DNA from 3 places in the Amycolatopsis halotolerans genome. Region 1 is predicted to be linked to each of the others. Evidence: riboswitches for the same ligand, from Rfam matches in the RefSeq annotation. Region 1 holds a riboswitch; each other region holds the start of a gene.

The links. A riboswitch is a leader RNA that binds a small molecule or an ion and turns the genes downstream of it on or off. The one in region 1 is predicted to bind S-adenosylmethionine.
Region 2: linked by a shared signal. The riboswitch ahead of ACFORO_RS13725 (aminotransferase class V-fold PLP-dependent enzyme) and the one ahead of ACFORO_RS26865 (methionine ABC transporter ATP-binding protein) in region 1 are both predicted to bind S-adenosylmethionine.
Region 3: linked by a shared signal. The riboswitch ahead of thrC (threonine synthase) and the one ahead of ACFORO_RS26865 (methionine ABC transporter ATP-binding protein) in region 1 are both predicted to bind S-adenosylmethionine.

The regions. Positions count from the first base shown of each region.
Region 1 covers NZ_JBHRWI010000030.1:243,594-254,027, forward strand. The annotation lists gene ACFORO_RS26830 (ABC transporter permease) at 7-771, opposite strand; gene ACFORO_RS26835 (ATP-binding cassette domain-containing protein) at 761-1,759, opposite strand; gene ACFORO_RS26840 (PadR family transcriptional regulator) at 1,855-2,442, opposite strand; gene metG (methionine--tRNA ligase) at 2,504-4,300, shown strand; gene ACFORO_RS26850 (TatD family hydrolase) at 4,626-5,450, shown strand; gene ACFORO_RS26855 (transglycosylase family protein) at 5,878-7,260, shown strand; gene rsmA (16S rRNA (adenine(1518)-N(6)/adenine(1519)-N(6))-dimethyltransferase RsmA) at 7,367-8,209, shown strand; SAM riboswitch class I at 8,788-8,878, shown strand; gene ACFORO_RS26865 (methionine ABC transporter ATP-binding protein) at 9,094-10,107, shown strand.
Region 2 covers NZ_JBHRWI010000016.1:299,853-310,286, reverse strand. The annotation lists gene ACFORO_RS13725 (aminotransferase class V-fold PLP-dependent enzyme) at 1-1,073, opposite strand, end outside; SAM riboswitch class IV at 1,114-1,228, opposite strand; gene ACFORO_RS13720 (potassium/proton antiporter) at 1,325-2,803, opposite strand; gene ACFORO_RS13715 (ArsR/SmtB family transcription factor) at 2,903-3,598, opposite strand; gene ACFORO_RS13710 (penicillin-binding transpeptidase domain-containing protein) at 3,647-5,299, opposite strand; gene ACFORO_RS13705 (amino acid permease) at 5,371-6,762, opposite strand; gene ileS (isoleucine--tRNA ligase) at 6,948-10,109, opposite strand; gene ACFORO_RS13695 (MFS transporter) at 10,344-10,434, opposite strand, start outside.
Region 3 covers NZ_JBHRWI010000043.1:57,387-67,820, forward strand. The annotation lists gene ACFORO_RS32290 (DMT family transporter) at 1-314, opposite strand, end outside; gene rpsT (30S ribosomal protein S20) at 709-969, shown strand; gene holA (DNA polymerase III subunit delta) at 1,125-2,096, opposite strand; SAM riboswitch class I at 2,228-2,361, shown strand; gene thrC (threonine synthase) at 2,375-3,640, shown strand; gene ACFORO_RS32310 (ComEC/Rec2 family competence protein) at 3,665-6,043, opposite strand; gene ACFORO_RS32315 (helix-hairpin-helix domain-containing protein) at 6,040-6,597, opposite strand; gene ACFORO_RS32320 (GNAT family N-acetyltransferase) at 7,412-8,335, shown strand; gene ACFORO_RS32325 (DUF3626 domain-containing protein) at 8,332-9,159, shown strand; gene ACFORO_RS32330 (DegV family protein) at 9,156-10,001, opposite strand; gene octT (diglucosylglycerate octanoyltransferase) at 10,006-10,434, opposite strand, start outside.

The sequences.
Region 1 (10,434 bases):
CTTTGATCAGGCGTTTTCCCGCTGGAAGGTGCGCGTTCCCCACCACACCGCCACAACGGCCATGACCAGCACGACCACGCCTCCGGTGAACAGCGCGTCCATCGAGAAGTCGCCGCGGAAGCTGTTGCGCTCCACGTCGACCACGTGCCGGAACGGGTTGATCTGCGAGATCGTGTACAGCCACTTCGGGGCCAGCCCGGACGTGATCGGGATGAGGATCCCGGACAGCAGCAGCAACGGCATGAGCACCGCGTTGAGCAGCGCCGGGAACGCCTCCTCGCTCTTGAGCGTGAGCGCCAGCGCGTAGGAGCACGACGCCAATGTGAGCGCGAGCAGGAACACGATCAGCAGGCTCAGCAGCACTCCGCCGAACGGTGCGTTCAGGTTGAACACCAGGTAGGCGAGCAGGATGATCAGCACCGCCTGCACCACCGCCTGCAGCGCGTTCGCCAGCACCTTCCCGAGCAGCAGCGCGGCCCGGTGCACCGGCGTGACGCGCATCCGCTCGATTACGCCGGACCGGTACTCGGCGATCAGCGCGAAGCCCACGAACGAACTGCCGAACAGGGCCAGCTGCGCGATGAGCGCGGGCGTGAGCACCATCCAGCCGTCGACCTCGGACATCCCCTGCGCGCTGAGCGACTTCACCAGCAGCGGGCCGAAGAAGAACAGGTACAGCAGCGGCTGGGCGAGCCCGAGCATCAGCCACGCCGGATTCCGCAGCGCGCCTGCCATGTCGCGGCGGAAAATCAGCCAGGTGTCATGCAGCATCGGACACCTCCGGTTCCGCCGCCGCGGGCTGCTCGGCTTCGCGCAGCGACCGGCCGGTGAGAGTAAGGAATACGTCGTCCAAGGTCGGCCGCGTGACCTGCATGGCGGCCGTCGCGATGTCCTTGGCGTCGAGCGCGCGCAGCAGCTCCGGCATCGCGGTGTCGCCGCGCGGCACCCGGAACCGGATCGACCCCTCGCGCACGGAGAACTCGTGCGCGCCGGGCAGCTGCCGGGCCAGATCGGCGGCGGCCGCGGCGGATCGCGGATCCACCTCGATCGCCACCCCGTCCCCGGAGACCTGCTCCTTCAGCGCGTCCGGATGCCCCTCGGCGACGATCCGGCCGTCGTCGATCACGATCAGCCGGTCGGCCAGCGCGTCCGCCTCGTCGAGGTAATGCGTGGTCAGGAAGATCGTGACGCCTTGCTCGGCGCGCAGCCGCCGGATGTGTTCCCACAGGTTCGCCCGGCTCTGCGGGTCGAGTCCGGTGGACGGTTCGTCGAGAAACACCAGCCCCGGCGAATGAATCAACCCCATCGCGATGTCGAGCTTGCGACGCTGACCCCCAGACAACGTCTTCGTGGCCCGCTGCTCCAGCCCCGCCAGGTCGAGCTGGTCGGCGAGCACCTTGCCGCGCGCGATCGCGTCGGCCTTGCTCATCCGGTACAGCCTGCCCTGCAGTTCCAGCTCTTCGCCGACGCGCGATTCGGGCGCGGTCCCGCCGCCCTGGGCGACGTACCCGATGTTGCGGCGCACTCCCGCCGCGTCGGTCAGCAGGTCGTGCCCGCCGACGGTCGCCGTGCCCGCGGTCGGTTTCAGCAGGGTGGTGAGCATGCGCAGCGTCGTGGTCTTGCCCGCCCCGTTCGGGCCGAGGAACCCGACCAGCTCGCCCTCCTCGACGTCGAGATCGACCCCCCGCACCGCGTGCACCTCGCCACCGGCTCGGCCCTTGCGGCGGAAGCGCCGCTCGAGTCCGCGTGCCGTGATCATGGATTGCCCCTCTCCTCCCAAGAAGATCAGCTAGTCAAGCTTGACTAGCTGACGCGCACACTGTGCCCGAGGAAGGACGGGTTAGTCAAATTTGATTACTCGGGGGCTGGCGGAACGAACGCCGAACCGGGGTCGTCGGCCATCACGTACTCGCCCGCCTCGAGCCTGCCGATCAGCCCGGTGAGCCACTCCCGGCTCGCGCTGGCGATCCCGCCCCACAAGCGGAACAGTTCGGTCACGTGCGGCGGTTTGCCCCAGGTGTCGTCCTCAAGGCTCAGCCGCGACCGGCGTTCCTCCGCCTCGAAGTGGATGAGGTTCTGCTGGAGCAGGCTGATCGTGTACTTCCGCGGGAGCGCGGGCATCAGGCTCACCGCCGCGCACAACTCCGCGTTGCTCGCGCTCGGATCGGACAATCCCTTCGCGATGAGCACCTGGAACTCCTGCTCGCCCGCGTGCGAGAGCCGGTAGGCGACCCGGTCCGGACCGCCGTCGCCCGGTTCGACGTCGATCTTCTCCAGCAGGTCCTCGGCGGCCATTTTCTTGAGCGCGTGGTAGATCGAGCCGGGCTGGACGTTCGCCCACTTGTCCGCCGACCACGACAGCAGTTCGCGGCGCACCTGGTAGCCGTGCGCGCGGCCGAACATCCGCACGACCCCGAGCACCAGCAGACGCGTCGCCGACACCGGCTCTCCCTTCCCCGACCACCACGAAACGCCCTGGAGCGCATCCGTAGGCTAAACAGGTATGAGCACCTCTGTGTTGACCGCGGTGGCCTGGCCCTACGCCAACGGCCCCCGCCACATCGGCCACGTGTCCGGATTCGGCGTCCCGTCCGACGTCTTCTCCCGCTACCAGCGAATGGCCGGCAACCGGGTGCTCATGGTGTCCGGGACCGACGAACACGGCACGCCGATCACCGTCCAGGCCGACAAAGAGGGGATGACCCCGCAGCAGACCGCGGACAAGTACACCCGCCAGATCGACGAGGACCTGCGCGGCCTCGGCCTTTCCTACGACCTGTTCACCCGCACCACCACCGGCAACCACGCCGCGGTGACGCAGGAAATCTTCCTCGCGCTCAACCGCAACGGCTACGTGGTCCCGAAGACCACCCGCGGCGCGATCAGCCCGTCCACCGGACGCACGCTGCCCGACCGCTACATCGAGGGCACCTGCCCGATCTGCGGCTACGACGGCGCGCGCGGCGACCAGTGCGACAACTGCGGCAACCAGCTCGACGCGGCCGAGCTGATCAACCCGAAGTCGCGGATCAACGGCGAGACGCCGAAGTTCGTCGAGACCGAGCACTACTTCCTCGACCTGCCGGCGTTCACCAAGACCCTCGGCGACTGGCTGGGCACCAAGAACGACTGGCGCCCGAACGTCCTCAACTTCACCAAGAACCTGATCGACGACATGCGGCCGCGGCCGATCACCCGCGACCTCGACTGGGGCGTGAAGATCCCGCTGGACGGCTGGCGCGACCAGCCGCTCAAGCGGTTCTACGTCTGGTTCGACGCGGTCATCGGCTACTTCTCCGCGAGCGTCGAATGGGCGCGCCGCAACGGCACCCCGGACGCGTGGCAGGAGTGGTGGGCCAACGCCGACGCGCGCGCCTACTACTTCATGGGCAAGGACAACATCACCTTCCACGCCCAGATCTGGCCCGCGCTGCTGCTCGGTCAGAACGGCGACGGCGATCGCGGCGGCGAGGCGGGCAAGTACGGCAAGCTCCACCTGCCGGACGAGATCGTGTCCAGCGAGTTCCTCACCATGAGCGGGTCGAAGTTCTCCACCTCGCGCGGCACGGTCATTTACGTGCACGACTTCCTGCGGGAGTTCGGACCGGACGCGTTGCGGTACTTCATCTCGGTGGCCGGTCCGGAGACTCAGGACACGGACTTCACCTGGGACGAGTTCGTTCGGCGGACCAACTTCGAGCTGGCTAACGAGTGGGGCAACCTGGTTAACCGGTCGATCTCTATGGCGCACAAGAACAATGGAGCGATTCCGGCTCCTACTGCGCCTGCTCCGGCGGACGAGGAGCTGAAGGCGTTGTCCCGGCAGGCGTTTGAGACCGCTGGTGGGCATCTCGCGCGGTCGCGGTTCAAGTTGGCCGCGGCTGAGGCGATGCGGGTGGTTACGGCGGCTAACCGGTACCTGTCGGATCAGGAGCCGTGGAAGCTCAAGGAGGATCCGGATCGGCGGGATGCGGTGTTGCACACGGCGTTGCAGGTGGTTTCGGACGCGAATACGTTGCTGACGCCGTTCCTGCCGCATTCGGCGCAGAAGGTGCATGAGGCGCTGGGCGGGACTGGGGTTTGGGCTGCTCAGCCTGAGCTGCAGGAGGTTGAGGATCTTGATCTGCCTGGGCGGGTCAATCCGATTCTCACCGGGGATTACGCCAGTGAGAAGGCAAAGTGGGAGTCTCAGCCGATCGAGGTTGGGCGGCCGTTGGAGAAGCCGACTCCGTTGTTTACGAAGCTGGACCCGAAGTTGGGGGAGACGGGGCCGGAGTGGGCTCCGATCGTGACTGACTGAGGTCTCGCGTTCGGCTCGTCGCCTGGCGGCGACATTGCGCCCTGAGCGGGGGCCACCACCCCGAAGGTTCATTGTGCTGACGATTCGGGGGTGCTTGTCAAGGCGGGAAAGATGCCTTGACAAGCACCCCCGAACCGCAGGGCGGCTTCGGATCGGGGTTGGGGGCGGGGTGGGCGCCTCCATGGGTGGGTGCGCGGGCTGCGGTTGAGGCCGGGGCAAGCGCCCCAATGTGGCGTTGGGTGCGTCTGACGCACCCAATGTGGCGTTCGGTGCGTGGGACGCACCCAATGCCACATTGGGGGCACCGCGCAGTAGCTTGGGTGCCATGGGTGACGAGAAGCGCGAACTTCCCCCGATTCCTGATCGGCTGCCGGTGACGGTGGTTGACGCGCACACTCATCTCGACGCGTGCGGGGCGGAGACCGCGGCTGATGTTGCCGCGATGGTTGACCGTGCCGAGCGGGCCGGTGTCGCGCGCGTTGTCACTGTCGCCGATGATCTCGCGGCTGCTCGTTGGGCGGCTGAAGCGTCCACCTGGGACTCGCGGGTGTTCGCCGCGGTGGCTATTCATCCCACGCGCACCAAGGAATTCGGGGTCGCCGAACAGTCCGAAGTGGAGCGGTTGGCGCGTGGGGAGCGCGTGGTCGCGGTCGGCGAGACCGGTCTCGACTACTACTGGGACTACTCGCCGCACGACGCGCAGCAGGCTGCCTTCCGCTGGCATATCGACCTCGCGAAGCGGCTTGGCAAGGCGCTGATGATCCACGATCGCGACGCGCACGAGGACGTGCTTCGCATCCTCGACGAGGAAGGCGCGCCCGAGACGGTCGTCTTCCACTGCTTCTCCGGTGACGAGCACATCGCGCGCCGCTGTATCGACAAGGGCTACATCTTGTCCTTCGCGGGCACGGTCACCTTTAAGAACGCGCGCGGCCTCCATGAGGCCGCACGGATCGTGCCGTGCGGGCAGTTCCTCGCTGAGACAGACGCGCCGTTTCTGACGCCTCATCCCTACCGTGGGCGGCCGAACGAGCCGTACTGCACCGCTTACACCGTCCGCTACCTCGCTCAGCTGCGCGGCGAAGCGGTCCACGAGGTGGCCGAAGCGGTCCGGACCACTGCCGAACGCGCATACCAGCTGCCCGCCTGATTCCGCAGTGTCACAGCGGCTTGCACGGATTGCGACATTCGAGACCGCGCATTCGTCCACCTGATGAGTGACGCAAGTCACGACACTCCGGGGGGTGTTTGCGCAACCTGCCAACACCCGTTACTGTCCCGTGATCGTGCCGGTCGGTTACGCGCAGCGGAGCCGGCTGATACGCCCACCAGTCACGTCAGTGCACGTCGGGGAAGCGGAACCGGGGTTGGTACGACCTGGGACCGTGACGATGGCGCTGGCTGGGGGTGTCGGACTTGAGAGGCGCGCCTGAGGGTGCGTCGCGAACGAAGGACGACGCGCGAGGTACGCGCGATGTCTTGGGAAAGGGAACGACCCGGTGACTGGTAGTCGGCAGGATGACTCGCGTCTTGACGCGGGTTCGGCGTATTTCTCCTCCTCCCCGTCCTCGGTGGCCGTGCTCGACCGCGAGCTCGAGGACACCGCCTACGGGCAGCTTGACTTCTCCGACGAGCTCCGCGTGACCGAGCAGGACGTGCTCGCCGCGCTCGGCCCGGACGCCGACATGCTGATGTCGGAAATCGACGTCGACGTCGACGAGCTGATCCGCCTCATCAACGCGGAAACCACGATGCTTCCGCCGCTCGTCCTCCCGGACGAGGTCGAGGAAGACCGCACCGCCTCCCCGCAGGCCAAGAAGGTCGCGGTCGAGGAAGGGCTGCGCGAGGCGACCAAGACCTGGAAGCGCCGCTTCCTCAAGGGCGCGGTGCTTTCGCTGCTGGTCACCGTCGGCGGTGGCGGCGCGGCGGCGCTCGCGATGAACAAGAGCATCACCGTCGACGTCGACGGCCACCAGCAGACCGTGCACAGCTTCGGCGGCACCGTCGGCGACGTCCTCAAGGACGCGGGCCTGTCCGTCGGCGAGCACGACTCCCTTTCGCCCTCGCCGCAGGCGGCGGTCGGCGACGGCGGCGTCATCAAGCTCGAGCGCGGCCGTCAGCTGAACCTCGTCGTCGACGGCGTGTCGCGGCCCTCCTGGGTCCGCGCGACCACGCTCGGCGAGGCCATGAACCAGCTCGGCATGGGCAGCATGGTTTCCCAGGGCGCGTGGACGTCGATGCCGTCCTCCGGCGACCTGCCGCTCGAGGGCTCGACCGTCCAGGTCAAGACCCTCAAGCACATCACGCTCTTCGACGGCACCAACGCGCCCCGCCAGGTGAGCACCAACGCGGTGACCACCAAGGAGTTCGTCTCCGACCTGAAGCTGAACCTCGGCCCGGACGACGCGGTCGACGGCGGCCTCGACGTCAGCCTCAAGAACGGCGCCGAGGTCCACGTCAGCCGCATGGGCGTGTCGATGGTCAACCAGGAAGAGGCCATCGACCCGGACGTGCAGAAGGTCGACGACCCGACGCAGCTGCAGGGCCAGCAGAGCGTCGAGGACCCGGGCACGCCGGGCAAGAAGCTGGTGACCTACAAGGTCACGAAGAAGAACGGCGAAGAGGTCTCGCGCGAGCAGATCTCGGAGAAGACCCTGGTCGAGGCCAAGGCCAAGATCATCAAGGTCGGCACCAAGAAGCCGCCGGCCCCGGCCATCGGCGACACCGGCGCGTGGGACCGCATCGCGCAGTGCGAGTCGGGCGGCAACTGGTCGATCAACACCGGCAACGGCTACTACGGCGGCCTCCAGTTCGACAAGCAGACCTGGGCGGCTTACGGCGGCACGCAGTACGCGCCGACGGCCGACAAGGCCACCCGCGAGCAGCAGATCGCGACCGCCGAGAAGGTGCGCGACGCGCGCGGCGGCTACAGCGCCTGGGGATGCGGCTACAAGGCCTGAGCACCCTCTGTTTTTCCGGCAGGCGGCCGTGAGCTTCGCGCTCACGGCCGCCTGTTTTCGTACGCCGCGTTGTCGTCGCCGCGACCGCGCTGGGTAGGCTCGTCCGGTGGTGGAACTGCTGGGGCCTGCCGAAATCCGCGGGCTGGCCGATGAACTCGACGTCCGGCCCACGAAGAAGCTCGGGCAGAACTTCGTGCACGACCCCAACACGGTCCGCCGCATCGTCGAACTCGGCGGCGTGCGGCCGGGGGAGGTCGTGCTGGAGGTCGGGCCCGGCCTCGGGTCGCTGACACTGGGCCTGCTCGCCGCTGGCGCTCAGGTCGTCGCCGTGGAGATCGATCCGGTGCTGGCCGCCCGTTTGCCGCGGACAGTCGCCGAGCGCGCCCCGGAGGCCGCGGAGCGGCTGACCGTCGTCGGCGCCGACGCGCTGCGCGTGCGGGCCGCTGATCTCCCGGCTGAGCCGGTGTCGATCGTGGCGAACCTGCCGTACAACGTCGCGGTGCCGGTGGTGCTGCACCTGCTGGCCGAGCTGCCGTCGCTGTGCAGCGGGCTCGTGATGGTCCAGACCGAGGTCGCGGATCGGATGGCGGCCGGACCGGGCAGCCGGACTTACGGCGTGCCGAGCGTGAAGCTCGCTTGGTACGGACCGGCGCGCAAGGTCGCCGCGGTGCCGCGCGCGGTGTTCTGGCCGGTGCCGAACGTCGATTCCGCACTGGTTTCGTTCACTCGGACCGACCCGGTGTCCGGGGTGGATCGCGCGCGGTTGTTCGCGGTGGTCGACGCGGCGTTTTCGCAGCGGCGCAAGACTTTGCGGGCCGCGCTGGCGGGATGGGCCGGTTCCGCGGAGCGGGCTGGCGAGTTGCTCGCCGAAGCGGGGATCGACCCGAAGACGCGCGGGGAGCAGCTCGACGTGCACGCGTTCGCGCGGATCGCGGCAGCCGGGAACTGACCCCCTCTCGCGGCGCTCGCTTGTGACGTCCAACTGCGGCGGCGCGGCGGGTATTCCGGATGCGGGGCGTTGATTTCGGTGCGTGGCTTGATGATCTTGCGTCGTCGCTGATCGTGGGTGATCCCGAGCCTCGCAGCTACTCTCGGTCATCGCGCGAGCGCGGCTGAAATGGCCGGTGACCTGTGACGGGCGGCTCGTCAAGGCCGTGGCATTCGGGGGAGTCTCCTTGCTCCCCGGCCCGGATTGTTCAGTCGCGCCAGTTCGAGGTGCTTCGCTTCGCTGACCTATCTCGACCCGATCGCGGACCCGGCGACCCGGGTGCCGAGGCCCGCGCGCGCCCGTCACTTGACAACGGGAAAACTCTTGTTCCACAAAGCTTCTTGATCGTCCACAGTGGAACAAACTAGTTCGCCGCGGCGGACCGGCGCGAGGGTTCCGCAGGTCGCGGCAATGTTCGGGAACCGAGGTTCCGGGTTTCCGGGTTCTGGACGAGGTGTTCCGGTATGCGGGCACCACCAGACGTGTGATCTGCACCAACGCGCTTGCGTTCAGCCAATGGGATCGGCTTTACTCGAAAGCGTCCATCCCGAGCGACTGAGAGACCTGGCTCGCCGAAGTCGCAGCAACCACCCTCCGCGGGGCAGGTGCTACCGCCAGGACCGATGGAGGCTGTTTTCGATGAAGAGGGTCACCCGCCCGCTCCTGCTGACCCGCCGGCGTGTAGTCGACGAAGGTCGCCGCTCGGTATGTGCGTGTCAACGCTCCATGGTCATCGCCTGATCGTCTTTTCCGCAGTTTCTTGCGCCGTCCACTGTGGACGGTAATTCGATGACGCCTGGCGCGCCCGGATCCGGCGCCGCGCCTCGTTTGCCTGGAGCCCTTTCGTGATCACTGTCGAAAACGTGTCCAAGTCCTTTCCCTTCCACGGAAATCGTGTCGCCGCACTGCGCGACGTGAGCGTTGACGTGCAAGCCGGCTCGCTGTTCGGAATCGTGGGTCCGTCCGGCTCCGGCAAGTCGACCCTCGCCCGTTGCATCGCGCTGCAGGAGCGCCCCGACCGCGGCGTCGTGCGGCTCGACGGCCTCAACACCGCGACCCTCGACGGCAAGCGGCTGCGGGAGATCCGCCGCCAGCTCGGGGTCGTCGGCACCAAACCGGAGCTGCTCGCCGAGCGCACCATCGCGGGCAACATCGCCAGCCCGCTGGAGCAACTCGGCGTCGACGGCCCGCAGCGGCGCAGCCGGGTCGGCTCGCTGCTCGACCTGGTCGGCCTCACCCCGCGCGCCGCGCAGAAGCCGGAAGAACTCACCGACGGCCAGCTCCGCCGGGTCGCGGTCGCCAAGGCGCTCGCCGCCGGACCGGCCGTACTGCTCGCCGACGACCCGACCGCCGGGATTTCGGCGGAAGACGCCGGCGCGGTGCTCGCCGTGCTCGACCGGGCGCGCGCCGAACTGGGCGTGACGGTCGTCGTCACCACGCCGGACGCCGACGTCGTCCGCCGGGTCTGCGACGACGTCGCGGTGCTCGACAACGGCGCGATCGTCGAGCGCGGCACGGTGCTCGACCTGATCTCGACGCCGGACAGCTGGACCGCGCAGGCGGTGCTGCCGTCGATCGAGACCTCACGCGCCCAGTCCGCGAAGTACGACCGCGCGGTCGACATCGTGCTGATCGGGTTTGCGTCGGTGGGTGCGCTGCTGCCTGAGGCGGCCAGCCGCTTCGATGTCGAACTCGCCACTATTGGGGGTGGCCTCACTCGTATTGGGGACACGCCGATCGCTCGGTTCCGGTTGGGGGTGCGCGGGGAGCGGGCTGAGGCTGCGCTGTCGTGGATCTCTGATCGGGGTGCGCATGTGAGTCAGGTGGCTCGTGGGCCGCAGAGTGTGGTTGCTGCTTGAGGGTTTGTTTTAACGTAAGGCGTTCGCGGGCCGCTCCGAGGTGGGGCGGCCCGTGGTGTTTGGGTTGGTAGGGCAGCTCACCAGCTGTGTTTTTGGCGTCGGCTTCGCCGCCGCGGGCGGGATCGCTTTTATGCCGGCGTTTGGGGGCTGCCCGGCGTGAGGGGCCTTCGGCCTGTCACGCCGGGCAGCCCCCAAACGCCGGCGCGATCCCGCGTGGTGGTCCTGATCGCCTTGCGGGTTTTGTGAGGTGGTTGATTTTCGCCACGGCGAATGCGGTCGGCGGTGTCGGGATGATCGGCGGCGCGGAAAGGGTGTGGCGGCTCGCCG
Region 2 (10,434 bases), on a different contig from region 1:
GCCGACAACACCGCCGCCAGCCACCCCGGCTCAAACCCGTCGACGACAAAACTCACCGTGCCAACCCGATCCACCGGCGCGTCAAAGAACCGCAACTCGGCACATCCAGGCAGCCCGGCCAGCCCCTTCCGCAACCGCTCCAGCAACGCAGCCTCATGCGCCCCGACGGCATCCCACTGAGCCGCCAACTGCTCGCAAGCCACGCCCAACGCATACACCCCAACGGTATTGGGCGACCCAGCCTCGTGCCGCTCCTCGCCGCTGTTCCACACGACGGCTTCCTCAGTCACCAGCTTGGTCGCCCCGCCACCGGCAAGATAAGGCTCAGCGGCCCGCAACCAGTCGCTGCGCCCGATCAACGCCCCAGCCCCAAACGGCGCGTACAACTTGTGCCCGGACAACGCGACGTAGTCGACATCCAACTCCCGCAACGAAATCCGCCGATGCGGCGCAAGCTGAGCAGCGTCCAACGCCACCCGGGCCCCATGCTTCCGAGCCACCGCAGCGATCTCGGCCACCGGCAGCAGTTCGCCAGTCACGTTCGAAGCCCCAGCGACAACCACCAACCGAGGCCCCTGCGGACATTCCGCCAGCGCTTCGTCCACAACGGACACTGCGGCAAGCCGAGTCCGCGGCAACTGCACCCGCCGGACATTCGGCCCCCGCCACGGCAGCAACGCGGCATGGTGCTCGCTGTCGAAAACAACAACAGAAGTCTTACGCGGCAACGCTTTCGCCAGCAGATTGAACGCATCAGTCGTGTTGCGAGTGAAGATCACCGAGTCCCCGCTGCGAGCGTCCACAAACCGACGCAACACACCCCGGGTCCGCTCGTACAACCGAGTGGAAACCTGCGAAGCAAACCCAGCACCGCGATGCACGCTGGCATACCAGGGAATAAACTCGTCCACCGCCGAACGCACCGCGTCCAGACACGGCGCACTGGCCGCGTGATCAAGGTTGGCGTAACCGATGTCGCCGCCCGTCACCAACGGCACCCGCAGCGACGCACCGGCCACAGTGGGAACGGCGGGAACAACAGTTTCGGTGGACCGGTCGAGTGCGAGAGTCATGACGGCGCCTCCTCGGCGTTCCGGGGGACCCCCGGCGAGGGGCCCGCGCTTGCCCGTCGCGCTGCGCGACCGGCCTGGTCCTCACCCGGGGCACCCCACCGCGGTAGGAGGGTTGCCGGCCAGCAAGCCGGGGCTTCGTGCTGGCACTCATGACCTGAAACCGACGATAGCGGAAGACCAGCGAAAGAAACCAGACCCGTCTCGTGATCTGAGACGGCAGTCACAAGGAGAGTCCACAAAGGACAGAGAAGTCAGGCTCCGGATTCGCCGTGCCAGCGGGCCAGGCGACCAGCTCGGTCAACCGCCCGGATCCGCCGTTCGGTCGCGTCGCGGTCGGCGGCGGTCGTGACCACCAAAAGCTGGTCTTCGACCTGCAACCGGCTGGTTTTCTGCGGCGTGAAGCCTGCTCCCCCGCGCACCACGAGACTGACCGTCGCACCGGCGGGCAACCGGAGCTCCGACAGGTACACGCCGTGCAGCTTCGACCCCTTCTGGATGCGCACCTGCAGCAGTTCCGCGCCGAGTTCGTCGAGCGGCGCGGAATCGACCTCGATCTCGTGCGCCTGCGTCGCCTTCGCCAGCCCGAGGATCCGCGCGAGCGGGCTGAGCGTCGCGCCCTGCAGCACGGTGAGCACGATGACGAGCACGAAAACCGCGTCCACGAGCCGTTGCGCGCCGGGCACTCCTTCGGACAGCGGGATCATCGCGAGCACGATCGGCACCGCGCCGCGCAGGCCCGCCCAGGACAGGAACGCCTGGTCTCGCCAGGGCAACCGGAACGGCAGCAGCGACAGAACCACCGACAGCGGCCGGGCGAGCAGCAGCACCACGGCACCCGCCACCAAACCCGGGATGAGCGCTTCGAGCAGCCGGGTCGGCGACGCGAACAGGCCGAGCAGCACGAACAAGCCGATCTGCGCGAGCCAGCCGAGCCCTTCGGCGAACGACAGGGTGTCCGACCGGTGCGGCAGCTTCGAATTCCCGAGCACCAGACCGGCGACGTAGGTGGCCAGCAGGCCGGACGCGTGCGCCAGCTGTCCCGAGGAGTACGCGAGCACGCACACCGCCACCGTGGCGAGCGGGTACAGACCGGTCGCCGGGAGCGCGGCCCGGCGCAGCGCCTGCGCGCCCAGCCAGCCGAACGCGAGGCCGAGCACCAGGCCGGTGAGCAGTTCGTAGACCACCAGCAGCGGCAGCGACCAGTCGACCGCCTCGCCGGACGCGAGCACGACGACCGCGATGTAGGCGGGCGCGTCGTTGATGCCGGATTCCAGCTCCAGCGCGCCGACGAGCCGCTTGCCGACCCCGGCGGTGCGCAGCACGGAGAACACCGCCGCGGCGTCGGTGGACGCGAGGACCGCGCCCCACAGCAGGGCGAGCCGCCAGTCGAGGCCGAGCAGCCAGTGCAGAGCCGCGCCGGTGACCGCGATGCTGATCACCACGGCCACTGTGGACAGCAGGATTCCGGGCCCCAGCGAGGGTTTCACCGCGGACCAGCGGGTGGTGAGCCCGCCTTCGGTGAGGATCAGGACGAGCGCGGCGAGCCCGAGCGACTGGGTGAGCGCCGGATTGTCGAAGCGGATGCCGAACCCGGCCTCGCCGAGGACGACGCCGATCCCGAGATACAGCAGCAGCGACGGGAATCCGAGCCGGATGGACACCCGCACCGCGATGACCGAGACGACCAGAACCAGCGCGCCGACGCCCAGCACCATGGGAAGCTCGTCCACTCGCCCGCCTCCCTCCCGTCGCCCGCAGGCGTCCAGAATAGTGAGGCAGTGTCCGGTTCCCGAGCCCGCACCACCGATGCGGGGGACCACCAACGTGTGTTACGACGCCTGGGCGGCACTCACCGTCGCGAGATCGACACCGAGCGCGGCGAACGGACCCCGCGCGCCGGGCAAAACCCGGACCGCGCGCTGCTGGTCCCGCGTCAGCCATCCCGCCTCGACCGCCCGCTCCAGCACCGCCGCCGGAACCACGCCGGCGAGGTGCTCCCGCCGCTCTGTCCAATCCAGACAGTCGCGCAGCAACGGCCGCCGCGGCCGATCCGGGACCGGCACGCCGAGATCGGCCAGCACCTCGCGTCCGGTGTCGGTGAGCGCGAGCCCGTCCGACACGTCGATCAGGCCCCGATCGACCATCCCGTCCCGCAAAGCGACCCCGAGCGTCCCGGCCAGATGGTCGTAACAACTGCGCGCGAACGCCAATCGCTGCACTCGCAACGAAGTCCGCAGCCCGGACGGCTGTTTCAGTTCGGCATGCTGCGCCAAATGCTCGATCAACTCCGCAACCCGCGGATTCGCGAGCCGCACGTACGCGTGCCGCCCCTGCTTCACCCGGGCCACGAACCCAGCCTCGGCCAATCGCGTCACGTGCTCGCTGGCCGTCGAGACCGCGATCCGCGCCGCGGCGGCCAGTTCGCCGACCGTCCAGGCGCGGCCGTCGAGCAGCGCGAGGCACATGGTCGCGCGGCTCGGATCGGCGAGCACGGCGGCGACCTCGGCCAAGGCGACAGTTTCCATGGTCCTACGGTAGAGCGCGGATGCTTCGGCCGCGGCCGAACTGAGCCGCTACAGCGCGTCGAGGAACTTCGCGCCCAGCGAGACGGCCGGTTTGGAGTCGTTGGCCCCCTCCAGGAACACCGCGAACGCCAGGTCGCCGCGGTAGCCGACGAACCAGCCGTGTGCCTCCGCGCCGTCGCCGAACTGCGCGGTGCCGGTCTTGCCGAAGACCGAGCCGGAGTGCGACAGCCCGGTCGCCGTGCCGCCGGTGACGACCTCGCGCATCATCCCGCGCAGCGCCGACAGCACCGAGCCCGGCGGCGGGTTGTAGCCGGTGTTGACCTTGGTGCCGTCCGCCCACAGCCGCGGCACGACCGCGCGCCCGGACGCCGCGGTCGCCGCCATCACCGCCGCTCCCATCGGGCTGACCTGCACCTTTCCCTGGCCGATGCCGTCCTCGACCTGCTCGTCCGCGTTCGCCGCCGGGTCGACGCGGCCCAGCTCGGTGGACAGGCCGCTGATCCCGAAGTCGGCGTTGAGGCCGAACTGGGTGGCCGCCTTCGCGAGCCCGTCGGCGGGCAGCTGCGACGCGAGCCGGGCGAACGTGGTGTTGCAGGACTTCGCGAACGCCTTGTGCACGGTGGTCGCGCCGAGGTCGAACCCCTCGTTGGAGAGCGTGCGGGTGCCGATCCGGTCGGTCAGCGGGCACGGAACCGAGGAATCCGGCGTGACCAGCCCGGCTTCCAGCGCCGCGGTCGCGGTGACGATCTTGAACGTCGAACCCGGCGCGTACTGGCCGCTGAACGCCGACGCCGCGTTGGTGACGTTGCTGTTCTGCGCCACCGCGAGCAGATCGCCGGAAGACGGCTGGATCGCGACGAGGACCGCCTTGCCGCGATACCCGTCCACCGCCGCCTGCGCCGCGCTCTGAGTCGCGAGGCTGAGCCCAGTGGCAGCCGGTTTGTGGTCGCCTTCGGGGTTCCCGAAGAGCGTCTCCTGGCTCTTGCCCGACGCGTCCACGCGCTCGACCGCGAAGGCTTCGGACGCCTGCCCGTGCCCGGTGAGCGCCGAACGGAGCAGCGGGAACGCCTTGTCGTCAGCCAGTTTCAGCCCTCCGCTGCCGGAGACGACGAGCGGTTTGCCGTCGCGGTCGACCACGGCCGGAACGTCCGAGGACGCGATCGCCAGCCGCTGCCCGGCTTCGAGCTTCGGGTGCAGCACCGTCGGCGCCCAGTGGACCCGCCATTTGCCCTGCGCCTGGACGAGGCCGAGGTTGCCGGTGTACGTCCAGGTGTGCCCGGGGCCGAGGTTCCAGGTGACGGTGTAGGCCGCCGTGGCCTTGTCCCCCTGCGCCACGCCGACGTCACCGAGCTTGGTGGTCAGCTGCGTGGGCCGAAGCGTCGCCCACGCGTCCTGCAACGCGGACGAGGCGTCCGTCGGAGCGTCGGTGGCTTTGCTGGCCGTGTCGGCGTCCTTCGCGCCGAAGGCGAGCAGGTACGTGCGAGCTGCCGACGACGGGTCGTTCGGCTCCGCCGCCGTCGATCCCGGCTCCGGCGTTGCCGCCGTCGATCCCCCGCCGCGGAGCAGCACGAGCGCCGCCACCACGATCCCGACCACGGCCAGCGCGCCGCCGATCAGCACGCCCTTCTTCCCGGCAGGACTCACCGTCGCATCCCCCTCGCCCCACGCGGTCCGCCCGCGTCCCTGGCTCAGCTTGCCCATCGCTGAACGGAACCGGGCGTTACCTCGGACAACGCGACAAATTCGTGATCAATGCCGAGCCGTATAGGTCGTTATACAGTCTGGTCGGCCTTCCGGCGGGCGCGTTGCCACCAGATCCCGGCCACGACCAGCACCGCGACCAGGATTCCCGAGCTGATCAGCTGGATTCTGGCGTCGTGGTCGCCGAGCATCACCGCCAAGATGGCCACCATCGCGACAAGGGTCACCCACGTCAGGTACGGGAAGCCCCACATCCGCACAGTCAGGCTCTCCGGCGCGGTGCGCTCCAGTTGACGGCGCACCCGCAACTGCGTGCAGGCGACCAGGATCCACACGATCAGCAGCACCGAGCCGACCGCGTTCAGCAGGTATTGGAAGACGGTGTCCGGCCAGAGCGCGTTGAGCGCCACGGCCACGAAGCCGAACAACACCGAAGCCGCGACGGCGAAGACGGGCACGCCGCTTCGGTCCACTTTGGTCAGTGCGCGCGGGGCGTGTCCGCGTTGGGCCAGCGAGTACACCATGCGCGCCGCGCCGTACATGTTGGTGTTCAGCGTGGACAGCAGGGCGAACAGGATGACGACGTTCATGATCTGCCCGGTCGCCGGGATCCCGATGCGTTCGAGCACCGCGGCGAACGGGCTCTGTCCGGCCTGGACGCTCGTCCACGGCAGGAGCGAGACGATGACCAGCATGGAACCGACGTAGAACACCGAAATCCGCACGACCGCGTTGCGCACCGCCCTGCCGACGGCGTGCGCGGGATCGTCGGACTCCGCGGCGGCGATGGTCACCACTTCCAGGCCGCCGAAGGTGAAGACGACGGCGAGCAGTCCGGTGCCGACGCCCTGCCACCCGTTGGGCAGCAGGCCGCCGTGGCCGAGGAGATTGTCGGTGCCGACGAAGGACGTACCCGGAAGCACGCCGAGGAACGCGAGCACGCCGAGGACCAGGAAGGCCACGACCGCGACGACCTTGATCAGCGCGAGCCAGAACTCGAGCTCGCCGAACCGGGACACCGCGGTGAAGTTGATCGCGGTCAGCACCGCCATGAAGATCAGGACCAGCACCCACTGCGGAATGCCCGGCAGCCAGCTGTTGACGATGATCGCCGCCGCGGTGGCCTCGACGGCGAGCACGACGACGAGCGCGGCCCAGTACAGCCAGCCGATGGCGAACCCGGCCCACGGCCCGAACGCGCGCTCGGCGTGCACCGAGAACGACCCGCTGGCCGGGATCGCGGCGGCCATTTCCGCCATCATGCGCATGACCAGCATCGCCAGCGTGCCCGCGAGCACGAAGGACAGCACGATCCCGGGCCCGGCGAGCTTGATCCCGACGCCGGAGCTGACGAACAATCCCGAACCGATCACGCCGCCCATCGCGAGCATGGCGAGGTGCCGCTGGCGCAAGCCGGCGGCCAGCCCCTGGGCGGCCGGTTCGGCGGCGGCTTCTGAAGTCATGGGGAATCCCTAGCAGACGCTTCCCCGCGCGCAGGAGCCGAGGCTCGCCCGTCCGGAGTCACCGGCTGAGCCGCGTGGCTTTCCCCACTCCCGCTGAGGTCCGTGAGGGGAACCCTGAGGGAATCAGATTCCCTCAGGGTTCCCCTCACGTACGTTCGCCTCGGCCGGAGCCCGACCTCGGCGCCTTACGCCTTCGCGACCGCCGCGCGGACCTTCACGCCCTCGCCGACTGTGCCGTCGAAGCCCTCGGCCACCTCGCCGTAGGACACCGACGTCGCGAGCGTTTCGGACGCCACGAACTCCTCGTGCTTGCGCACCGCGGCGCTCACCTCGTCGGTGGCGTCCACGGTCAGCGAGATCCGGTCGCCGACGTCGAGACCGGCCTCGCGGCGGGCCTGCTGCACGACGCGGACCAGGTCGCGGGCCAGGCCCTCGGCCGCCAGTTCCTCGGTGACCTCGGTGTCCAGCACGACCAGACCGGCCCCGCCGGGCAGTTCGGCCGCCGCGCCGCCGCCGGCCGCGACCAGGCGCCGGTCGTACTCGCCCTCGACCAGTTCGACGCCCGCCGCCACGACCGCGCCGGACGCGTTCGTCGTCCAGTCGCCCGCCTTGACCGCCTTGATCACCTGCTGCACGGCCTTGCCCAGCCGCGGCCCGGCCGCGCGCGCGTTCACCGCGACCTCGAACGTGCCGTGCGCCGCGACGTCGGTGGTCAGCTCCACCGACTTCACGTTCACCTCGTCCCGCAGGATCTCGGTGAACCCGCGCAGCGGCTCGACCTCCTCGGCCGCGACGACGAGCTTCGCCAGCGGCAGCCGCACCCGCAGCTTGTTCGCCTTGCGCAGCGCCAGCGCCGACGACGCCACCTGCCGCACCTTGTCCATCGCGGTGACCAGCGCCGCGTCGGCGGGCAGGTCGAGCGCGTTCGGCCAGTCGGCCAGGTGCACCGAACGGCCGCCGGTCAGCCCGCGCCACACCGTTTCCGTGGTGAGCGGCAGCAGCGGCGCGATGACCCGGCAGGTCACCTCCAGCACGGTGTGCAGCGTGTCGATCGCGTCCTGCTCGCCCGCCCAGAACCGGTCGCGCGAACGGCGGACGTACCAGTTCGTCAGCACTTCCAGGAAGTCCCGCACGGTCTGGCACGCGCCCGCGATGTCGTAGCCGTCCATCGCGGCCTCGACGTCGGTGACGAGCTCATGGGTCTTCGCGAGCACGTACCGGTCGAGCAGGTGCGTGGAATCCGTGCGCCACTGCCCCTGCTTGCCTTCGGCATTCGCATACAGGGCAAGGAAGTAGTACGAGTTCCACAGCGGAAGCACGGCCTGGCGGACCGCGTCGCGGATCCCCCGGTCGGTCACGACGAGGTTGCCGCCGCGCAGGATCGGGCTCGCCATGAGGTACCACCGCATGGCGTCGGACCCGTCGCGGTCGAAGACCTCGTTGACGTCCGGGTAGTTCCGCAGCGACTTCGACATCTTCTGGCCGTCGGAGCCGAGCACGATGCCGTGCGACACGCAGGTGCGGAACGCGGGCCGGTCGAACAGCGCGGTCGCGAGCACGTGCAGCAGGTAGAACCAGCCGCGGGTCTGCCCGATGTACTCGACGATGAAGTCGCTCGGGTAGTGGTGCTCGAACCAGTCGGCGTTCTCGAACGGGTAGTGCACCTGGGCGTACGGCATCGACCCGGAGTCGAACCACACGTCGAGCACGTCCGGCACGCGGCGCATGGTGGAGCGGCCGGTCGGGTCGTCCGGGTTCGGCCGGGTCAGCTCGTCGATGTAGGGCCGGTGCAGGTTGTCCAGCCGCACGCCGAAGTCGGCCTCCAGCTCGGCGAGCGAGCCGTAGACGTCGATGCGCGGGTAGGCCGGGTCGTCGCTGCGCCACACCGGGATCGGCGTGCCGAAGTAGCGGTTGCGGGAGATCGACCAGTCGATGGCGTTCTCGAGCCACTTGCCGAACTGGCCGTCCTTGACGTTCTCCGGGTACCAGGTGATCTGCTGGTTCAGCTCGACCATCCGGTCCTTGAACTGCGTCACCGCGACGAACCACGACGACACCGCGCGGTAGATCAGCGGGTTCCGGCAGCGCCAGCAGTGCGGGTACGAGTGGTCGTAGGTCTCGTGCCGCAGCAGCACCGCGCCCTGCGCCGCCGCGCCGCCGGTGCCGTTCTTGAGGTCCTTCACGATGTTCGGGTTCGCGTCGAACGCCTGCTGCCCGGCGTAGTCCGGCACGGTGGCGTCGAACTTGCCGTGGTCGTCCACCGGCGTCACCGGGGCGATCCCGGCCGCGTCGGTCACCACCTTGTCCTCGGCGCCGTAGGCGGGCGCGATGTGCACGACGCCGGTGCCGTCTTCAGTGGTGACGTAATCCGCGGACAGCACGCGGTGGGCGTTCTCCGTGCCGACGAAGTACGGGAACGGCGGCGCGTAACGGGATCCGAGCAGCTGCTCGCCGGTGTAGTGCGCGACGACCGTCGGCTCCTCGCCGAGTTCACGGGCATACGCGGCCACGCGCGCTTCGGCGAGCAGGAACCGCTTGCCGTCGCTTTCCACCACGACGTACCGCACCTCGGGGTGCACCGCGGTGGCGAGGTTGGACGGCAGCGTCCACGGCGTCGTGGTCCAGATCAGCAGATAGGTGCCGTCGAGCTCGTTGTCGTTGCCCTCCAGGCGGAATCCGACCGTGACGGCCGGGTCCTGGCGGTTGCGGTAGACGTCGGCGTCCATGCCCAGCTCGTGGTTGGACAGCGGCGTCGCGTCGCGCCAGCAGTAGGGCAGGACGCGGTAGCCCTCGTAGACGAGTCCCTTGTCCCACAAGCGTTTGAACGCCCAGAGCACCGACTCCATGTAGGTGACGTCGAGCGTTTTGTAGTCGTTGTCGAAGTCGACCCAGCGGGCCTGGCGGGTGACGTACTCGCGCCATTCGTCGGTGTAGCGCAGCACGGATTCGCGCGAAGCCTCGTTGAACTTCGCGATGCCCATCTCTTCGATCTCGGTCGTCTCGGTGATCCCGAGCTGCCGCATCGCCTCGAGTTCGGCGGGCAGGCCGTGGGTGTCCCAGCCGAACCGCCGCTCGACGCGGCGGCCCTTCATCGTCTGGTAGCGCGGGACGATGTCCTTGACGTACCCGGTGAGCAGGTGCCCGTAGTGCGGGAGGCCGTTGGCGAAGGGCGGGCCGTCGTAGAAGACGTACTCGTTGTCGCCGTTCGTGCCCTCGGGGCGGGCGTCGACGGTCGCCTGGAAGGTCCGGTCGCTCTCCCAGTACGCGAGGACGCTCTCCTCCAGCGCGGGGAACGACGGCTGGGACGGGACCGTGGTCTCTCCGCCCGGCGAAGCCTGGGGGTACATCCGGGTGCTCCTCGCATTCGTCGCTCGTACGGGCGACCGGCGGCCGCCCACACGGGGACGAGACGCTCGCGCGTCACGCGGTACCACCCCGCTTGCCCGGCACGCTGCTCCCGGGCCACTCGTTCGCACGGCTGTCACGGGCCGCACCCGTCCGGTTCTACTGCGGGCGGCGGGCGCCCGGTTCTTCCGGAGGCTCCCCGGTGATGGCCGGATCGACGCCTTGCTGACTCCAGATTAACCCGTCGCCGCAACTCGCTTTCGCCCTGCCCGGCTGTGCACCGTCACCGCCGCGAGCACCGCCGCCGCGACCCACAGCCCCGCCGAG
Region 3 (10,434 bases), on a different contig from region 1:
ACCAGCGGTCCGGTGCCGCGGGCCAGCGGATACACGACCGACAGGTCGCCGACCTCGTAGCCGCGCTGCAGCACGATCCCGTACACCACGTGCAGGACCGCGGTGACCAGCGCAGCGAGCAGCCAAGTCCATTGTGGACGTTCCGGTTCGACGGCCAGCGCGACCGCGATCACCGGGAGCATCGCGACCGCGGAAACCGTGTAGTACAGCCAGACGAATCGCGGACCGCCGGCGGAAACCCGTTTGGCGGCGAGATTCCACACTGCGTGCACGACCGCGGCGACGAGGACCATGGCGAGGGCAGTGGTGTTCATCTGCGACCCTTTCAGGTTTTCAGCGCACGCTGAAGACCGGGTCCTCCAGGCTTTTGTCCCGTCAGATGAACGGCAGGGCTCGGTGTCCCGCCGAAGGTGCCGCTCGGACCAGGCCCGCCCGCCCTCGTTGTCTTCGCGACCCGCTCTGCGGGACCACGGGCAGGCGACGGAACCCTAGGCACTACCGGAATCCACCGTAACGGAGCCGAGGGCGGAATGCCGAACAGCGAACGGCTCCGGGGGCCTGCTCCAGGGCCGCGAGCAGGGCTGTTAAGATTTTCGACTGTTGCCGTGCGGCATTCCGTCAGGGAGGAAGCCCGGCAGTCCCTCGGGACTGATCCGGAGCCACACGAACGCGGCAGCGACCTTCACCGAGTGAAAGAGGAACGCCTCCATGGCCAACATCAAGTCGCAGGTCAAGCGCATCGACACCAACGAGAAGGCGCGGCAGCGCAACCTGGCGATCCGGTCCTCGGTGAAGACCGCGATCCGCAAGTTCCGCGAGGCCGCCGAAGCCGGTGACAAGGACAAGGCCCTCGAACTGCAGCGCGACGCCGCTCGCAAGCTCGACAAGGCCGTCACCAAGGGCGTCATCCACGCCAACCAGGCCGCGAACAAGAAGTCGGCTCTCGCGAAGCGCGCGAACCAGCTCTGAGCGCAGTCTTTCCGGAAGGCCCGGCGGCTTCGGCTGCCGGGCCTTTTCCGTGTCCTGAGGTCGGTCTGGGCCCGGTGATCGCGCCCCCTCAGACGGCGGGGTGTGCCCCATCGCGAGAGCGCGGCAGCCGATAAGGGCCGCCTGTCCCCTGAGCGTCAGCGATCTCCCTTGGCCGCGACCACCTCGAGGACCGCGCGCTGCAGGGCGTAGTTCGCATCGGCCGCCGCGCCCTTGACCTCGGCGTTCAGCCGCGCCACGACGCGCATCGCGGTCGCGAGGCCGTCCTGGCCCCAGCCGCGGGACTGGCCTTGGGCCTTGCGGATCTTCCACGGCGGCATGCCCAGTTCGCCCGCCATCTGGTTCGGGTTGCCGCGGCCGGCGGCGGACACGCGAGCGATCGTGCGGACCGCGTCGGCCAGCGCGTCCGCCACCAGGACGTGCGGAACGCCCAGCTGCATCGCCCACTGCAGCGACTCCATCGCGGCCGCCCGGTCGCCCGCGACGGCCTTCTCCGCGACCGCGAAGCCAGTCACGTCGGCGCGTCCAGTGTGGTAGCGGCGGACCGCCTGCTCGTCGATGACTCCCCCGGTGTCGGCGACCAGCTGCGTCGCCGCCGAGGACAGTTCGCGCAGGTCCGAGCCGACCGAGTCGAGCAGTGCCATCAGGCCCGCGCCGTCGATCTTGCCGCCCGCGCGGCGCACCTCGTTGCGGACGAACGCCTCGCGCTCGGCCGGCTTGGTGAGCTTCGGGCATTCGGTGATCTCCGCGCCCGCTTTTTTCAACGCGCCAGGCAGCGCCTTCGCGGCCTTGCTCCGCCCGCCGCCGCTGTGCACGACCACGAGGACGATGCCGTCGGCCGGCGCCTTCACGTAGGCCAGGACCGCGTCGGACAGCTCCTGCGAGATGTCCTGCGCCGACTCCAGCACGATCACGCGCCCCTCGGCGAACAAGGACGGGCTGACCAGCTCAGCCAGCACGGGCGGTGTGAGATCGGACACCCGCGTCCGCGTGAGATCCGCCGTGGGGTCCGCGGCCTTGGCCGCGTCGAGGGACGCTCGCACAGCCCGTTCGATGAGCAGTTCTTCCTCGCCCGTGACGAGGTGCAGCGGCGCGGGTGCGGTGGTCACCTCGCTATCTTCTCACCCGGCTGCCGGACCGTCCGCCCCGGTGATGTGAGCCGCCTCCATGGCACGAGCTGATCGGGATGTCGTACGGTGTAGCCGAGGACGCGCCCACCGGCGCTCCGACAATCGAATACCGCTCATCCAGAGGGGCAGAGGGAACGGCCCGACGAAGCCCCGGCAACCGGCGTACAGCCTGTCATCCCGCGATCGCGGGATAGCTGACGACCACGGTGCCAATTCCGGCCCGCTTCGGCGGGGCAGATGAGGAAAGGAACCTCGCGATGACTGCAGCCCTCAGCGCCACCTCCGCCAACAAGACGATCGACCTCGGTCCGGCCGTCGAACTGGTGTCGAAGGAAGAAGGGCACCGGCAGCCGCTCGCTCCGGAATTCGTCTCCGCCGAAGACTTCTCGCCGCTCGAGGTCGCCTACGACTTCGGCCGCGTCCGCCGCGAGGACATCGAAGCGGGCCCGCGCAACATCTGGCGTTACAAGAAACTCCTTCCCGTCCCCTCGACCGTCGAGGAGACTCCGAACACCGAACCCGGCTGTACCCGGCTCGTGCGCGCCGACCGGCTCGCGAAGGAGCTCGGCCTCAAGAGCGTGTGGGTCAAGGACGACACCGGCAACCCGACGCACTCGTTCAAGGACCGCGTGGTCGCCGTCGCGCTGGCCGCGGCCCGCGAGTTCGGCTTCGAGGTCCTCGCGTGTCCCTCGACCGGCAACCTGGCCAACGCGACCGCCGCCGCGGCGGCCCGCGCCGGCTGGCGGTCGGTCGTGCTGATCCCGAAGAACCTCGAGCGCGCGAAGATCCTCACCACCGCGGTCTACGACGGCGACCTGATCGCCGTCGACGGCAACTACGACGACGTCAACCGGCTCGCCACCGAACTGGCCGGCGAGCACCCGAAGTGGGCGTTCGTGAACGTCAACGTCCGCCCGTACTACTCCGAGGGCTCGAAGACGCTCGCCTACGAGATCGCCGAGCAGCTCGGCTGGCGGATCCCCGAGCAGATCGTCGTGCCGATCGCCTCCGGTTCCCAGCTCACCAAGGTGGACAAGGGTTTCCGCGAGCTGGGCCAGCTCGGTCTCGTGGACGCCAGCCCGTACAAGGTGTTCGGCGCACAGGCCACCGGCTGCTCGCCGGTCTCCACCGCGTACCGCAACGGCCACGACGTGGTCCAGCCGGTGAAGCCGGACACCATCGCCCGCTCGCTCGCGATCGGCAACCCGGCCGACGGCCCGTACGTGCTCGACGTGGTCAACCGCACCGGCGGCGCGATCGAGGACGTCACCGACGAAGAGGTCGTGGAAGGCATCCGGCTGCTCGCGCGCACCGAAGGCATCTTCACCGAGACCGCGGGCGGCGTCACCGTGGCGACCGCGAAGAAGCTCGTCGAAACCGGCAAGCTCGACCCGGACGCCGAAACCGTCCTCCTCATCACCGGCGACGGCCTCAAGACCCTCGACGCGGTCGAGAACCACATCGGCCCGAAGGCCACCGTGCCGCCGTCCGCCGCGGCCGTCGCCAAGGCGCTCGGCTACTGACGCACCGGCCCGGGGTCCGCCGCACTACCGCGGCGGACCCCGGGGCTCACCCCGGCGCGCGACCGCCGGTCCGCTCCCCGCGGGCAGAACAGCGGTGTCGCCGTCGACATCGGTCCGGGTGACTAGTACTCCCATCGTCCCGAGAACGTCCACTGTGGACTTGCTCGGATGTCCGTACCCGTTGCCCGCGCCGACACTGATCAGCGCCGTGCGCGGCCGCACCGCCGCGAGGAACTGCGGCAGCGAATACCTCGAGCCGTGGTGCGGCACCTTCAACACGTCGGCCCGCAGGTCGACGCCCTCGGCGAGCAGATCCGCTTGCGCGGCCAGCTCCACGTCTCCGGTCAGCAAAACCCGGCCAGCCGAGGTGTCCGCGCGCAGGACCACCGAACTGTTGTTGATCATCGTGCCGTCCTGCAGCGCGGGTGACCGAGTAGTGGCGTAGCGCGGACCCAGTACGTCCAGCGACAATCCCGGCCACTCCAGCCGTTGTCCCTCGCTCAACTGCATTAGCGGCACGCCACGACGCCGCGCTTCGCCGGAAACCGACTGCCACGCCCACGCAGGGGCACGTCCGGGCCCTACCGCGATCGCGCCGACTGCCCGTCCGTCGAATACCGAGGCGAGACCGCCGATGTGGTCCGCGTGCAGGTGGCTCAGCACGAGCAGCGGCACCCGTTCGACGCCCAGCCTCCGCAGGCATTCGTCGACCGGCCCCGGCTCCGGCCCGGTGTCGACGACCACGGCACGACCCGGCTCGGCCATCGCCAGAACTACCGCATCTCCTTGTCCGACATCGCATTCCACCATCGCCCAGCCGTCCGGCGGCCAGCCGGGAGCCAGCACTTTGGCTGGCACGACCGTCAGCAGCACGACGACCAGCCCGATCGCCACCAGCAGCCGGAGCCGGCGAAATCTTGCCGCTACCACCACTACGACCAGCAGGGCCGCCGCGCACAATCCGCCCCACCAGCCGCCAGGCCAGGACAGCGCCGCACCGGGTGCCCTCGCGCCGTGCCGAGCGACGGTGATCAGCCACCGGGCCTCCGGGTCCGCCAGGTGGACCAGCACCTGCCCGGCACCTGGCCACCACGGCCCGACGACTGTCGCGAGCACGCCCAGCACGGTGACCGGCGCGACCACTGGTGCCGCAAGGACATTGGTGACGACTGAGACCAGGCTGACCGTGCCCGCCATCCCGGCGATGACTGGTGCGGTGACCACGAACGCGGCCAGCGGGACAGCGAGGCCTTCGGCGTAACCGGGCGGAACTCCCCTTCGTACCAACGAATCCGCCCAGCGCGGCGCGAGCAGAACCAGCCCTGCCGTCGCGAGAACTGAGAGCGCGAAGCCGAAATTCGCCGCCATCGTCGGATCCCACGCCACCAGGACGCACACCGCGAAGGCCAGTGCGGGCAGCGCTGAACCGCGTCGTCCGAGGGCCAGCGCGAGCAACCCGATGCCGCCCATGACGCCTGCCCGCACCACACTTGGTTCAGGACCCACGAGGACGAGAAATCCTGCCAGACAGGTGCCCGCCGCTGCTGCGGAAAACCTTGGTCCCGCTCGAACCAATCGGCACAGGAGCAGGACCGCTCCGCCGATGATGACGAGATTTCCGCCGCTCACCGCCATCAGATGGGTGAGCCCCGAGGCAGTGAACTCACTCTCGACCCGCTGCGGCAGCGCGCTCGTGTCACCGAGCACCAGTCCGGGCAGCAGCCCCGCTGGTTCCTCCGGCAGGACCGCGCACAGCGAATGCAAGCTGTTGCGCAGGGCCGCGGCGGCGCGCTGCCACCACGGGGCCGACCCGACGTCGGCTGGTGCGGCACGGACGGAGAGCACTGCGGCGGTCAGCTCGCCGCCGCGCGCGGGCAGGAGCCGACCGGACGTCGTCGCTTCCTGGCCTGGCAGCAGACCGCTCCATCCCGCGACCGGTGCCAGCAACAGAACCCGGCCGGTCGATTCGACTGGCTGACCGTCCGCTGTGGCCGTGGTGACGCGGGCGGGGATCGCGACTGACCGGGTGCCCGCCTGCTGATCGGCGTAGCCAGCTTGGTGGATCGGCCGTGGGCGCTCGCTGATCTCGACCCGCAGCGTCGCAGTGACACCACGGGCAGCAGCGGCTCCCAGCGGGTCGGATGCCGCGTCGTGAATGCGAAGGGCCGTTGGCACTGCGGCAATGAGCCCCACTAGCAACAACGCTCCCCCGACGCCTACGTATCGGGAACGGCCTCGCGCTAGAAGCACCACCGCGCCGATGACCGCTACGGCTCCGACTGCGGTCGCGGCCCACCAGCCGAGTTGCAGTCCGGCAAGGGTGGCCGCCCATCCGGCGACAGCAGCGGGAACGAGGCGGAAATCGTGGTCACGCCGCGGCTTTTCCTCGGTTTCCAGTTTCATCCCACGGTCACCTGCTCGCGGAGCTTCTGGAATTTGCTTTCGCCGATGCCGTCGACGTCGCGAAGTTGTTCGACGCTCGAGAAACCGCCGTGCTGAGTGCGCCAGTCGGTGATGCGCCGGGCGGTGACCTCGCCGACGCCGGGGAGGCTGTCGAGTTGTTCGGCGGTCGCGGAGTTCAGGTCGATCTTGCTGGCTGCAGCGGCTGAACCGGCTGGTGCCGCCTGGGCGGCGGGGACGCCTACCGCCACCTGTTCGCCGTCGGTGAGTTTGCGGGCGAGGTTCAGCGCGGTCAGGTCGACGCCCGGGTTTGCACCACCGGCGGCGCGGAGGGCGTCGGCGACGCGGGAACCCGATGGAACCGTGACGAGTCCTGGGGATCGCACCTGGCCGACGACGCTGATCACCAGGTTCTCGTTGGTCTTCGACGCATGCGGTGCCTGCGCACGGGCAGTCGGGAGCTGCGGGGCGATTTCGGCTGCGGGCGAGCGGCCGAAAATCGCCAGGCCACCGGCGATGACGGCGGTGGCCGCCAGCAAGGCCAGGGCGAAGATCATTCCTCGGCGGCCCAGGAGCCCCGGCAGGCCCGTTGCGCCAGGGAGCCAGCGGCGGGTCCACCGCTGTTCGGTGTGTTCCGGCAGCCAGCTGCGGACGAGTTTGCCGCCGGGCAGCGAGCTTTCCGGTGGCGACGGGTTGTCGGCAAATGCAGACAGTCCGGCGCGGGGATCCGTGGGCCGTGAGAGACGCTGGGAGCCCGTCTCAGCCGCCGACTGGCCGTCCAGCAACGGTGAACTGTTAGCAACTGCAGACAGCCGGGCTTTCAGGCCCTTTGCTCGAGAGTGCGGCATCGAGTCAGGTGCAGCGTGGTCCGTACCTGCCAGCAGGGGACTGTCGGCAGGGCGCTTCAATCCTCCGCGCACGCCAGGCAGCTCCGTACTTACGGACAGCTGACTGTCTGCACTTGCCGACAACCGTCCGCGCGCTGACCGGCCCGCACGGCCGAGGGGCAGCCAGCGGCGTGCCGGACGGTCGCCGGGTCCGGCGGTGTGCGGGACCACGGCCAGCTGGTCGGCGAGCCAGGTGAGCCTGACGTTGACGGGAGTACCCGGATCCCGGGCGGACTGCTCGAACACACGATCGACGCTAGGCGTCGGCCGGCTCGGCGGCGAGAGGCTTCCGCGCGATCTGTGGACAACCCGCCCCTTGGGGACAACTCGGCTGTCACAGCCGGAGACGCGCCGAAATTTGTCGGAGTACGCGGTCATACTGGCGGGTTTGGCCGAAAGCACCGGGGGTCGAAAAGCGTTCGCACCTGCCGCTGTCATCCGCTAGACCTGGCAGTCAGCCGTCGAACGGGAGCATGCCGCAGCTGTGAATCACACCGACCTGACCTTGCGCCCGATCACCGGGCCGGAAGAACTCGATCTTTTCTGCCAGCTCACCTACGCCCTTGACCACGAATTGGCCGACGACCTCGCCGCCGGTCGCCGCAGGCCCGGCTGGATGTGGGTCGCGCTTCGCGGTGGCGAACTCGTCGCCAGGGCCGCGTGGTGGGGTCGTGCCGAGGAGCCGGTCCCGTTTCTGCTGGACGTTTTCGATGTTGAGGACGCGGCCGTCGGAGCGCGGCTGGTGCGAACCGCGATGGCGGAGATCCTGCCTCCGGGCACCAGGCCGCCGACCTACAACCGGATGATCCCCGCAGAGTGGCGCGACGAAGCCGCAGCCCGAAGCGTGGTCGAAGACCGGATGACCGCGCTCGAACAGGTCGGTGCCCAGCTGCTCGCCGAGCGGCTGCGCTTCGAATGGCGACCCGGGACTGCGGTCGCGCCGCCGCGGAACCGGCTGCTCTTCCGTCCGATCCGCGACGTGGACGAAATCCTCGAACTGATGACCCGCGTCCTGGACGGGACGCTCGACGCCCACAGCCGCGACGACCTGACCCGGATGTCCGCTCGGGAGGCGGCGCTCCGGCATTACGAGGACGAGCTGGCGCATTACCGCAGCCCACGGGACTGGTGGCGGGTCGCCACGCTGCCCGACGGCACGCCGGTCGGGTTCGTCACGCCCGCGCGCAACAACTACAACCCCGTCATCGGGTATCTCGCCGTCCTGCCCGAACATCGCGGCAACGGCTACATCGACGACATTCTCGCCGAGGGCACTCGAATCCTTGCCGCCCAAGACGTTTCTCGCATCCGAGCGGCGACGGACCTCGGCAACATCCCGATGGCGAACGCGTTCCGGCGCGCCGGGTATGTCAACTTCGAGCGCACGATCACGATGGCTTGGCCATGATTCGCGCGGAACCCTGGGAACGCGCGGTCGCCCACTTGGCCGGGTTGGCGACTGGCGGCCCGGCGGATCCGTCGTGGCGGGTCACGCTGCATTTCCACCCAGACCGGCTGGTCGACGGGGTGCCGATCCTGGAAAGCCTGGCGCGCGACGGCCGCTACCGCTCGCAGTTCGAGACCGGCGTCAGCAACGGCGGGCTGACCGCGCATCCGGGTGGAGACCGCTGGCGTTGGGAAAGCCGGTTGTTCGCTGGCGCTTACGACGACGTCGCGGCCGCGCACCGGCCGAAATACGGGTCGCTGAATTTTCGCGGCCGGAAGACAGGCGGCTCGCCGCGGTTCGGCTCGGCGTATCTGCGGCTCGCGCGGCACACAATGCCCCGGACGACTTTCGCTTATCCCGACAGCGTCTTCGAGCCGACCTCATTCGGCGTCGAGGCGCGCTTGTCCGAGCTCGTCGCGATTGCCGAGGCTGACGACCAAGATTTGCTGGACGACTACATCGAGGCGCAGGTGCATGGCGAGGTGGACCTGGCGCGGGACGTCGAGGCACTGGTTCTCGATCCGTCCTACCAAGGAACCGAAATCGAGGCGGCGGCTCGAAAACTGGGCACCGTCGAATGGCATGACGGGTTCCGGATCGACACCGGAGAACTGCTCCGGCATTCCGATTACCGCGGGCCGGAATTCACCGCACTGGGCGCCGAACTCGCCGAGGACGGGCAACTCAACCCGCGCGTCCTCGGGAAAGCCACCGGCCAAGACGAACAATCCCTCAAACGCGTCTGGCACCTGCTCGCGCGATTCGGCAACCAGGAACTCGGCTAGGCGCGCTGCACGACCACGCCGAGCACGCCAGGACCGGTGTGCGCGCCGATGACCGCGCCGATCTCCGACACCACGCATCCCCCGGCGCAGCCCGGAATCGCTTCCTCCAGCCGGTTCGCCAGTTCGACAGCTCGTTCCGGCGAAGCAAGATGATGCACCGCCAGCTCGACCGGCCCGGTGCCCGCCGCCTGCACGGACAACTCGACCAAACGCCCGATCGCGCGGTTCATTGTGCGCACTTTCTCCAGCGGCAAGATCCGGCCGTCGGACATGTGCAGCACCGGTTTCACCGCCAGCGCGGTGCCGAGCAACGCCGCGGCCGAACCGATCCGGCCGCCACGGCGCAGGTGTTCCAATGTCTCGACCACGAACAACGTCGACGACCGGTCGGCCGCTTCCGTTGCGACCGCTTCGACTTCCGCGGGGCTGGCTCCGGAAGCGGCGGCATCCGCGGCGTGCAGGGCGGCAAAGCCCAAACCCATCGCTGTGGTGCGGGAATCGACAACGCGGACCCGGTCCGAGCCGACTTCTTCCGCTGCCAGAACGGCGGCTTCCCAGGTGCCGGACAGCTCTCTCGACAGGTGCACCGACACGACCGCGTCCGCGCCAGCGTCGAGCGCGGCCCGGAATTCGGTGGCGAACTCGGCCGGAGTGGGCCGGGAAGTCGTGACGATCTTGCGCTCCCCCAGCGCTTCCGCGAGCGCGGCGGGACCCATTTCGACGCCGTCGAGCGAGCACACGCCTTCCACCAAGACGTGCAGAGGCACCACCCGCACCGAGTGCCGCTCGGCGAAGCCTTCGGGCAGGTGCGCGGTGGAGTCCGTGACCACGGCGACCGACACGCCGTCAGCCTACGTTGCCAGAGCCGAGGTGCGGGGCAACGAGCTTCGCCATCGCAGTGCCGACGGCTTCGTGCCCCGCCCATCCCCAGTGCATGCCGTCGGGATTTCCCGCGCCGCTCAAGACATGTTCGCCAACCACGCCGGGCGTGTCGAGCAACGGCACTTCGCGTCGCGCGGCCCACGAAGCGAGCGCAGCGGCTGCTTCGGCGCGTCCCGTGTGCACGCGTCCGTACGCATCAGCGCGGTGCACCGAAGGCAGCATCCCGAACACAGGCAACTCAGGGCGTAGCGCGCGCAACGCTTCGACGGACTGGTCCAGGTAGCTCACGCTCAGCCGCGCAGGAAGCACGCGAGGACGTCCGCGCATCACGACAGACAGCCGTGGCTGCGCAGCGAGATAGGCACCGCGTACAACGCGACGCACGCCGTCGGG